Regions from separate parts of the Novosphingobium aeonii genome, predicted to be linked through region 1. Evidence: riboswitches for the same ligand, from Rfam matches in the RefSeq annotation. Region 1 holds a riboswitch; the other holds the start of a gene.

Region 1 (3,947 bases):
CAGGCTATCGCGTCCCTCCAGTGGAACGCCAAGCGTGATCAGGGTGCGCGCCATTGCAGCACGGTCCCGGCTGGAAGCCTTCCCGCAAGCCCCATAGGTTCCGCGAAATATGTGCAGGGCATTCCCGTCATTATCCTGCCCTTTGGGGTCGGCACCGGCATTCACCAGGGCCCGAGCTATCGGGGCGTTGCAGCCGACTCCCTCGGCAAGCAGAGCCGTCAACCGTGCCTTGGGTATCCGTGAAACATAGCCCTGCTTTGCCATCCGGTCGAACAGCTTTTGATCTCCCCTCTCTGCCGCAAATTCGGCGATCAGAACGCCAAGAGCCAGCGAAGAAGGGGAATTATCCTGCGGTCCGGCCTTAATGAGAGCGTCCAAACGAACTCCGGAGGCAAGAGCAGCTCGGACAAGGTCTGTCGGATCATTCCTTCCGAGTGAGGCTTGCGCAAGCCTTATGGCACTTTGAACGAGGTCTGCGCCGGCTTGAGAAGTGAAGTCGAACCGCTGCTGCTTGAGTAGAGCGACAGTACCGCCGTTGCCCCGAATCCACCGATCTGTCTGAGCCAGAGTATCCACGGCATCCTCGAGTTGGGTCATGCTCCGAGGCATGCCGACAGACCGGCCCACGTAATCGACCACCACCTTGGAGGTTGTGCCGACTCTCAGGGTGAGTTCATAGGTCGGACTATCCGTGACGCCGGCCGTGTAATCCGGCTTCATCCCCATGAAGTGCGCATCTCGAAATTTCTGGAACAAGGCGGCAGCCGCTTCAGGCTCGACGTTCGTTTCATGAGGGCCGGGCCAGAGTACATTGTACCCGTTGAATGCACGATGCACGTCGGCGGCGCTTCCGGGAAAGCGAGGATAATTGCTGGAGAAACGGACGCGGCCATCTCCCCTGATCGAAACCTCATAATCGGGGCACGATCCGTAACAGGCGGTCCTTCGCAGCGTAACCTCGGTATCCTGAGGGCTACCTTCCGGGAACGGGACTTTCGGGTCAGGAGCAGTTTCGGCGGCTTCGTAGTTGATCGTTATGAAGCCAACTGCCTGGACAGGATGCCCGTCGAACGACTGAGGCTTGAATGTCCACTTCCGCGCAGCTTCAAGAGCTGGCTTGGGGTCGAGCTTGTAGAAGTTGTCTCCTACCCGAGCGTCGATGACATGGCCTTTCACGTCAATGGTCACCAGGACGCCGACATTGGCTGATCCGTAACCATTGACCGTCTCCGGGCCGGAGAGGCGCTCCGATTGGAGATAGTAGATGCCCACCCTTTCGACCTCGTGCGTCGATCCGGAACAGGCTAAGAGCAGGGACAGTGCCGCTGCTGATCGCCATGCAAGGCCACCCTTCATCATCTCTCCCAAGGTATTGATAGGCGACCATATCACCAGAACTCTGCTTGATAGGCTACCCCTTAAACCGTAGAATACTAAGTTAGAAAATCATCGACTTTACTTGGTGACCGATGATCGTCCGAAAAGGGTTGTGAATTGATGGGGCCGCGGGCGACATCCCGTGGTCGCATTGGAACGATGCTGGCAATGGGTGACTAATTATACAATCATAATTTAGATCAAGTTTTTTTAAGTTTTAGTCTGCGGTGAACAGGCATCACTAACCTGCGTTATCGGATTGTTGCGAAATCCAATCCGAAGCGAGGCAGATACTTTCTGAGCCGGTCTGCGTCGTTGGTGCTGTTGCGTCGCGCGCGCGAGGCGGAGAACAGGTGCCGTCCGGCTTCGGACAGGGAGGTACTCTCGCGGCATGTGTCCACGACGTAAGCCAGCTGGACGCGGTCAAAGGGATCGATCTCCTCCAGTCTTTCCGCGTCGAGGAATGCTGCCAGCTTATCCTCATTGCTGGCGTTGCTGACTGACCAGAGGCGCCCAAGTCTGGCGATTTCGTTGTCGACCGTCGCCAGATCGATGCGGCCCTTCGGTGCAAAAGTCGCCATGCGCGTGACGCTGCCGGCCAGATCGAGGCCGTGCGCGGGCGGCGGGATGAAATCGCGGAGGCAAAGAGCCGCAAGACTGTGGATCAGGATCCTCGCGCGTGGACGCCGGTGGGGCGGTAATGGTGTGCCTTGCTCTCAATAACGCTTCCCAGCCCGCATCTGACCGCCTAGAGGCGCCCTATCCCCGGGGGGCCGCTTATGCGCGGCTGAGAGGTGGTCTGCAGACCACGACCCGCTGAACCTGATCCGGTTGACACCGGCGTAGGGAGGGCTGGCGGCAGGTCCGTTGTCCCTCCAGATGGAGTGGACGCGAGAAGATGCCCAGTAAGACGATGCCCATTAATCTGCCCAATTTCCGTAACTTTTCCTGTCTTCGCGGCCTGACCGGCATCGGTGGTGCCGCGCTGGTTCTGCCGGCCTTGCTGGCCGCGCCCGCGGCGATGGCGGAGGCGGCCGACGATGCCGGCCCGTCCGACATCCAGGTGATCGGGCATCCCGATCCCGAGGGGCTGCTGCCGGACCAGACCGCGCCCAAGGCCGTAAGCGCCATTTCGGCGGACTTCATCCTCAAGCAGGCGCCGACGCTCAATGCGTTCCAGCTCGTCAACCTCCTGCCCGGCGCGAACGTGTCTTCGAGCGATCCCTACGGCCTCTCCACCGGTTCCAGCCTGACCCTGCGCGGATTGGGTCAGGACCAGATCGGCGTCGTGATGGAAGGTGCGCCGCAAAACGATATCGGCTATTTCTACGCCTATCCCTCGCAGTTCGCCGATGCCGAGAACGTGCGGCAGATCGCGCTGGCGCAAGGGGCCGCCGATATCGACGCGCCCGTCGTCGCCGCGGCGGGCGGGCTGCTATCGCTGACGCTCGACGATCCGAAATCGGAGCTGGGCGGCCTCGTCAATCTTTCTGCCGGTTCCTACGATGCCCGCCGCGTTTTCGTGCGGCTGGACACCGGCACGCTGGGGGCGAGCGGGCTCAAGGCCTTCGTCTCCTATTCGAACAACCGCGCGGACAACTGGCGGGGCGCCGGATACGACAAGCGCCAGCATATCGATGCGAAGCTGCTGCGCGAATGGGGCGACGGGAACCGCGCCAGCATCTCCTTCTCGTACAACGACGCCAAGACATCGAGCTATCCGAGCCCCACGCTGGCCGACTGGAAAGCCTCCGGCCGCGATTTCAACTACGATCGGCAGTACACCGAGGGCAATACCAACTACTGGAGGCTCTACCGCGCGCCGTTCCGCAACTTCTACGTGGCGGCGCCGGTTCATCTGAAGCTGGGCGATCGCCTGGCGTTCGACAGTTCGGCCTATCTCCAGCTCGGCCACGGCAATGCGCCTTACGGCACGCAGCTTGCCACGACCGGCAATTTTCTCGGCACCGAGGAATTGACCCAGCCGATCGCGCTGCCCGGCGCGGTGGACGGGGTGGCCACCGTGCTTGGCAACTGGACCGGCAAGCAGCTTCGCGTCGGCGATGTCAGCAAGCTTACGCTTCAGGCGGGCGCCCACACGCTCACCGCCGGGCTCTGGTTCGATTACGGGACCGACCGTGTTACCCAGTCCTACACCTCGATCGGCGCCGATGGGCATCCGGTGGACCAGTGGGGCTATCAGGACAAGGCGATCCGCACGGCCGACGGCCGCCTGCTGGCTTACGAGAATGCGCGGACCGTCACCGTCACCAAAGGCTTCTTCCTGGCCGACAGCATCGCGGTTTCGCCGCGCCTGAGCGTCGACCTGGGCTTCAAGGGCGTGGACGTGCTGCGCAACGGCCGCAATTACCTGCCCGGCCCACAGTCGAAAGTGCGCGCCGACAGCTTCGCCGCGCTGCCCCGCGCCGCGGTGCATTACAAGCTGGACGACCGGCAGCAGCTTTTCGCCAACATCACGACGAGCTTCCGCACCCCGAACGAGTTCGCGCTCTACAACAGCTATTACGGCGGCGAACTCGTCAGCCAGGGGAGCGGGGATCTCAAGAACG
Region 2 (3,947 bases), on a different replicon from region 1:
GGCGGTGACGGGGGCCGAGGCGCTCTATGCGGACATGGGGCATTTCGGGCGCAAGGCGATCTCGATCTCCTGGCTCTACGTCGCTTTTCCCTGTCTCCTGCTCAATTACCTGGGACAGGCTTCGCTGGTCCTGCGCAATCCCGAGGCGATCAGCAATCCGTTCTTCTTCATGGCGCCGGACTGGGCGCGGCTGCCGCTCGTCGCGCTGGCGACGATGGCAACGATCATCGCCAGCCAGGCCGTGATCTCGGGCGCCTTCTCGGTTTCGCAGCAGGCGGTGCAGCTCGGTTTCCTGCCGCGGCTGAAGATCCTGCACACCAGCGCCAAGGCAGTGGGGCAGATCTACGTGCCGCTGGTGAACTGGGCGCTGCTGGTGATGGTGATCCTGCTGGTCCTGGGCTTCCGCAGTTCCGGCAACCTGGCGGCGGCTTACGGGATCGCGGTGACCGGGACGATGCTTATCACCGCCTGCCTGTTGGGCGTGCTGACCTTCACCGTGTGGAAATGGCACCCGCTGGTGGCCGGCGGGGTGACGCTGGGCTTCCTCTTCATCGACGGGCTATACTTCGCTTCCAACGTCACCAAGATACCCGATGGTGGCTGGTTCCCGCTGCTGGTCGCGGCGGTGGTCTTCACCCTGCTGACCACCTGGGCGACCGGCCGCCGCCTCGTGCGCGAGAGGCTGCACGAGGATTCGATTCCGATCGAGGTCTTCCTGAAGTCGGTGGGCGAGCGGGTCAGGCGCGTGGCGGGCACTTCGGTGTTTCTTGCTTCCTCTGTCGAGGGGGTGCCGCCGGGCCTGCTGCACAATCTCAAGCACAACCATATCCTCCATGACCGCGTGGTGATCCTTACCGTCGCCAATCGCGGGGTGCCGCACGTCGGCGCCGAGGATCGCTGCGATGTCGAGGATCTCGGGCAGGGATTCTACCGGATGGTCCTGCGCTACGGGTTCATGGACGAGGCCGACATTCCCGCCGCGCTTGCCGCCGAGCACCGCGCGGGCGGCCCGTTCAAGCCGATGGAAACCAGTTATTTCCTCTCGCGCCAGACGCTTATTCCGTCGAGCCGACCCGGCATGGCGCTGTGGCGGGAAAAGCTCTTCGCCTCGATGGTCCGCAATGCGCAGAGCGCGATGGAGTTCTTCAAGCTGCCGACCAACCGCGTGATCGAACTGGGCAGCCAGCTTGAAATCTGACGGCACAAGCCATTGTGCTGTTGAGAATTAGTCGCAACTGCGATAGCACGGGCCCATGGTGATCCGTGCCGAATAGCTCTTCCACCCTGTCGCCCCCGCCTGAAACGGCCGATCCGGCTGCCGCGGCGCCCGCTGCTTCGGGCCAGTCCGCTTCGGTCCAGTCCGCTTCGGTCCAGTCCACTTCGGTCCAGTCTCCGCAGCCGGTGTGGGCGCCCTCCGACGAGATCCTGCGGCGGGGCCGTCCGGCGCGGCTGGCGTGGATGGCGCTGGGGCTGCTGCTGGTGGGGATCGGGGTGATCGGCATCTTCGTGCCGCTGCTGCCGACCACCGACTTCATGATCCTGGCGCTGCCCTGCTTCGCGCGGTCCTCGCCCCGGCTGGAGGCGTGGCTGCTCAATCATCCCCGGTTCGGACCGGGGCTGCGGGCATGGCGGGCGGAGCGGGCGATCCCGCGCCCGGCCAAGATCGCCTCCCTTGCCGGGATGACCATCGGTTTCGTCTCGTTCTGCCTGATCGCGCGCCCCGGGCCGCTGCCGGCGCTGGGCGTGGCGGCGGTGCTGCTGGGCTGCGCGACCTGGGTGATCCGGCGCCGCGAACCGCGCGGCGAGAGCTGAGGCCGGACCTTAACCGTCAGATCGGCCAGCCCTCGCGGCGATAGGCCGAATCCCAGAACATCCATTCGAAGCGGGTGGCATTGCGGAATGCGGTGGCCATGGCGGCGCGGGTGGCGGGGGCGGCGTTGGCGGCGGCTTCGTCCACCAGGGCGCGCACGCGCGCGGTCGCCTCGCCGAACGAAGGGGCTGCGTAAGTGTCGATCCATGCCGCATAGGGATTGGGCGAGGCAGCGCGCGGCTTGATGTCGCAGCCGACTTCCCAGTAGACCCAGAAGCAGGGCAGGATGCCCGCGATCAGTTCCTCGTAACTGCGCGTGGCGGCAAGGGTGGCGAGATAGCCGGTGTAGCCGAGGCAGGCCGGCGTCGCTTCGCTGTCCTGTGCCATCTGTGCCGTTACGCCGAACCGGGCGAAGAACGCCTGGTGCAGCGCTTCCTCGACCTGCACCGCCACTTTGGCACCGTCCGAGAATTCCAGCCGGCCCGCCGCCGTGGGCGCGCGGGCGGCCGCGATGGCCAGCACGCGTGCATATTCGGCAAGGTAGAGGCTGTCCTGCACGATGTAGTGGCGGAAGCTCTCCGCCTCCAGCGTGCCGCCCGCCAGTTCGGCAAGGAACGGATGCGCGAGGATCGACCGGCGCAGCGGGGCGACCTCGTCCCAGATGGCGTCGCAGAAGCTCATGGCGTTTCGTCCTTGAAGATGGCGCCCGGCGTGAAGGCGAAAGTCATCGAGCCGCAGCAGTGCATGTCCCTATTCCTCCGCCGGTATGAGCCGGATCAGGTTCGCGGGTTTGCGGACTGGGAACGGCCCCGATCCGCCTCTCAGCCCTGACAGCGCCAGGACACCCCGTGGGTTGAAGATGTCATGGCGGCCTAGGAAAAGGCGCGAGCCGCGTCAACGGCCGGTGGACGGCGATTGACGCGGCACCGGCTCTCGGCGATGTGCGGGGAAACACGGGCACGGGTTCGATCAAATTGGGGAATCGATGAGAATCGTCATCATCGACGACAGCGGGCTGCGCGCGACGGTTCTCGAGGAGGGCCTGCGCGATGCGGGCTATGACGACATTCACATCGTTCCGCCGCGCGGCGCCTTCGTGGCCCGGCTTGAGCGGATGGCGCCCGATGTCGTCCTGATGGACCTCGGCAGCCCCAGCCGCGACACGCTGGAGGAGATGCTCACCGTCAGCCGCGCGCTCGCCCGGCCGATCGCCATGTTCGTGGATCAGTCGGACGAGGCGATGATCGGTGCGGCCATCGATGCCGGGGTTTCGGCCTATGTCGTCGACGGGCTCCGCAAGGAACGGGTCAAGCCGGTGCTCGAACTGGCGGTGCGGCGCTTCAATGCCTTCGCACGGATACAGGCTGAACTGGACGAGGCGCGCACAGCCTTGTCCGACCGCAAGGTGATCGACCGGGCGAAGTCGATCCTGATGGCGCAGCGCAGCCTCTCCGAACAGGAAGCCTATGCGCTGCTGCGCTCGGGTGCGATGAACCAGGGCAAGAAGATCGTGGACGTGGCGCAGGCGCTCATCACCGCCAGCGACCTGCTGGGAGGCGGAATATGACGACGGACCTGCGCATCGCCTTCCTGCCGCTGAACGACGTGGCGGTGCTTGCCGCCGCACGGGAACGAGGGTTTGCCGAGGAGGAAGGGCTCGCGCTGGACCTGCTGCGCACGACGAGCTGGGCAACCTTGCGGGACCGGCTGGTCTATGGGCAGGTGCAGGCCGCGCACATGCTGGCGCCGCTCGCCGTCGCGGTGACGCTGGGGCTCAGCCAGCAGCCCGCCGCGCTTGCCGCGCCCTACAAGCTGGGCGTCAATGGCAACATGCTGGTCATGGCGAAGGATTTCGCCGCCGCGCTCTATCCCGATCCGGCCAGCCGCCTCGCCGATCCGCTGGGCACGGCGCACGATTTCGCCGGGGCCATCGGCCTCTGGCGCCGCAAGCCGGTGATCGGCGTGGTCCATCGCTTCTCCAGCCATGCGCTCATGCTGCGCTACTGGCTGGCGAGCGCAGGCGTCGATCCCGACCGGGACGTGGTGCTGCGGGTGCTGCCGCCCTCGCTGATGGTGGAGGCGCTGCTGGCGGCAGAGATCGACGGTTTCATCGCGGGCGAGCCCTGGGGCAGCGCCG

Evidence for each region. Region 1 has a riboswitch for thiamine pyrophosphate ahead of ACLIMP_RS08590 (TonB-dependent receptor). Riboswitches for the same ligand answer to the same signal wherever they lie in the genome.
Region 2: linked by a shared signal. The riboswitch ahead of tenA (thiaminase II) and the one ahead of ACLIMP_RS08590 (TonB-dependent receptor) in region 1 are both predicted to bind thiamine pyrophosphate.

Annotation. Positions count from the first base shown of each region.
Region 1 is NZ_CP176832.1:1,713,957-1,717,903, forward strand. Features, by position in the region: gene ACLIMP_RS08580 (DUF6438 domain-containing protein) at 1-1,272, opposite strand, end outside; gene ACLIMP_RS08585 (hypothetical protein) at 1,629-1,958, opposite strand; TPP riboswitch at 2,134-2,243, shown strand; gene ACLIMP_RS08590 (TonB-dependent receptor) at 2,291-3,947, shown strand, end outside.
Region 2 is NZ_CP176833.1:1,831,459-1,835,405, reverse strand. Features, by position in the region: gene ACLIMP_RS23470 (potassium transporter Kup) at 1-1,198, shown strand, start outside; gene ACLIMP_RS23465 (YbaN family protein) at 1,264-1,812, shown strand; gene tenA (thiaminase II) at 1,829-2,491, opposite strand; TPP riboswitch at 2,547-2,669, opposite strand; gene ACLIMP_RS23455 (ANTAR domain-containing response regulator) at 2,796-3,377, shown strand; gene ACLIMP_RS23450 (ABC transporter substrate-binding protein) at 3,374-3,947, shown strand, end outside.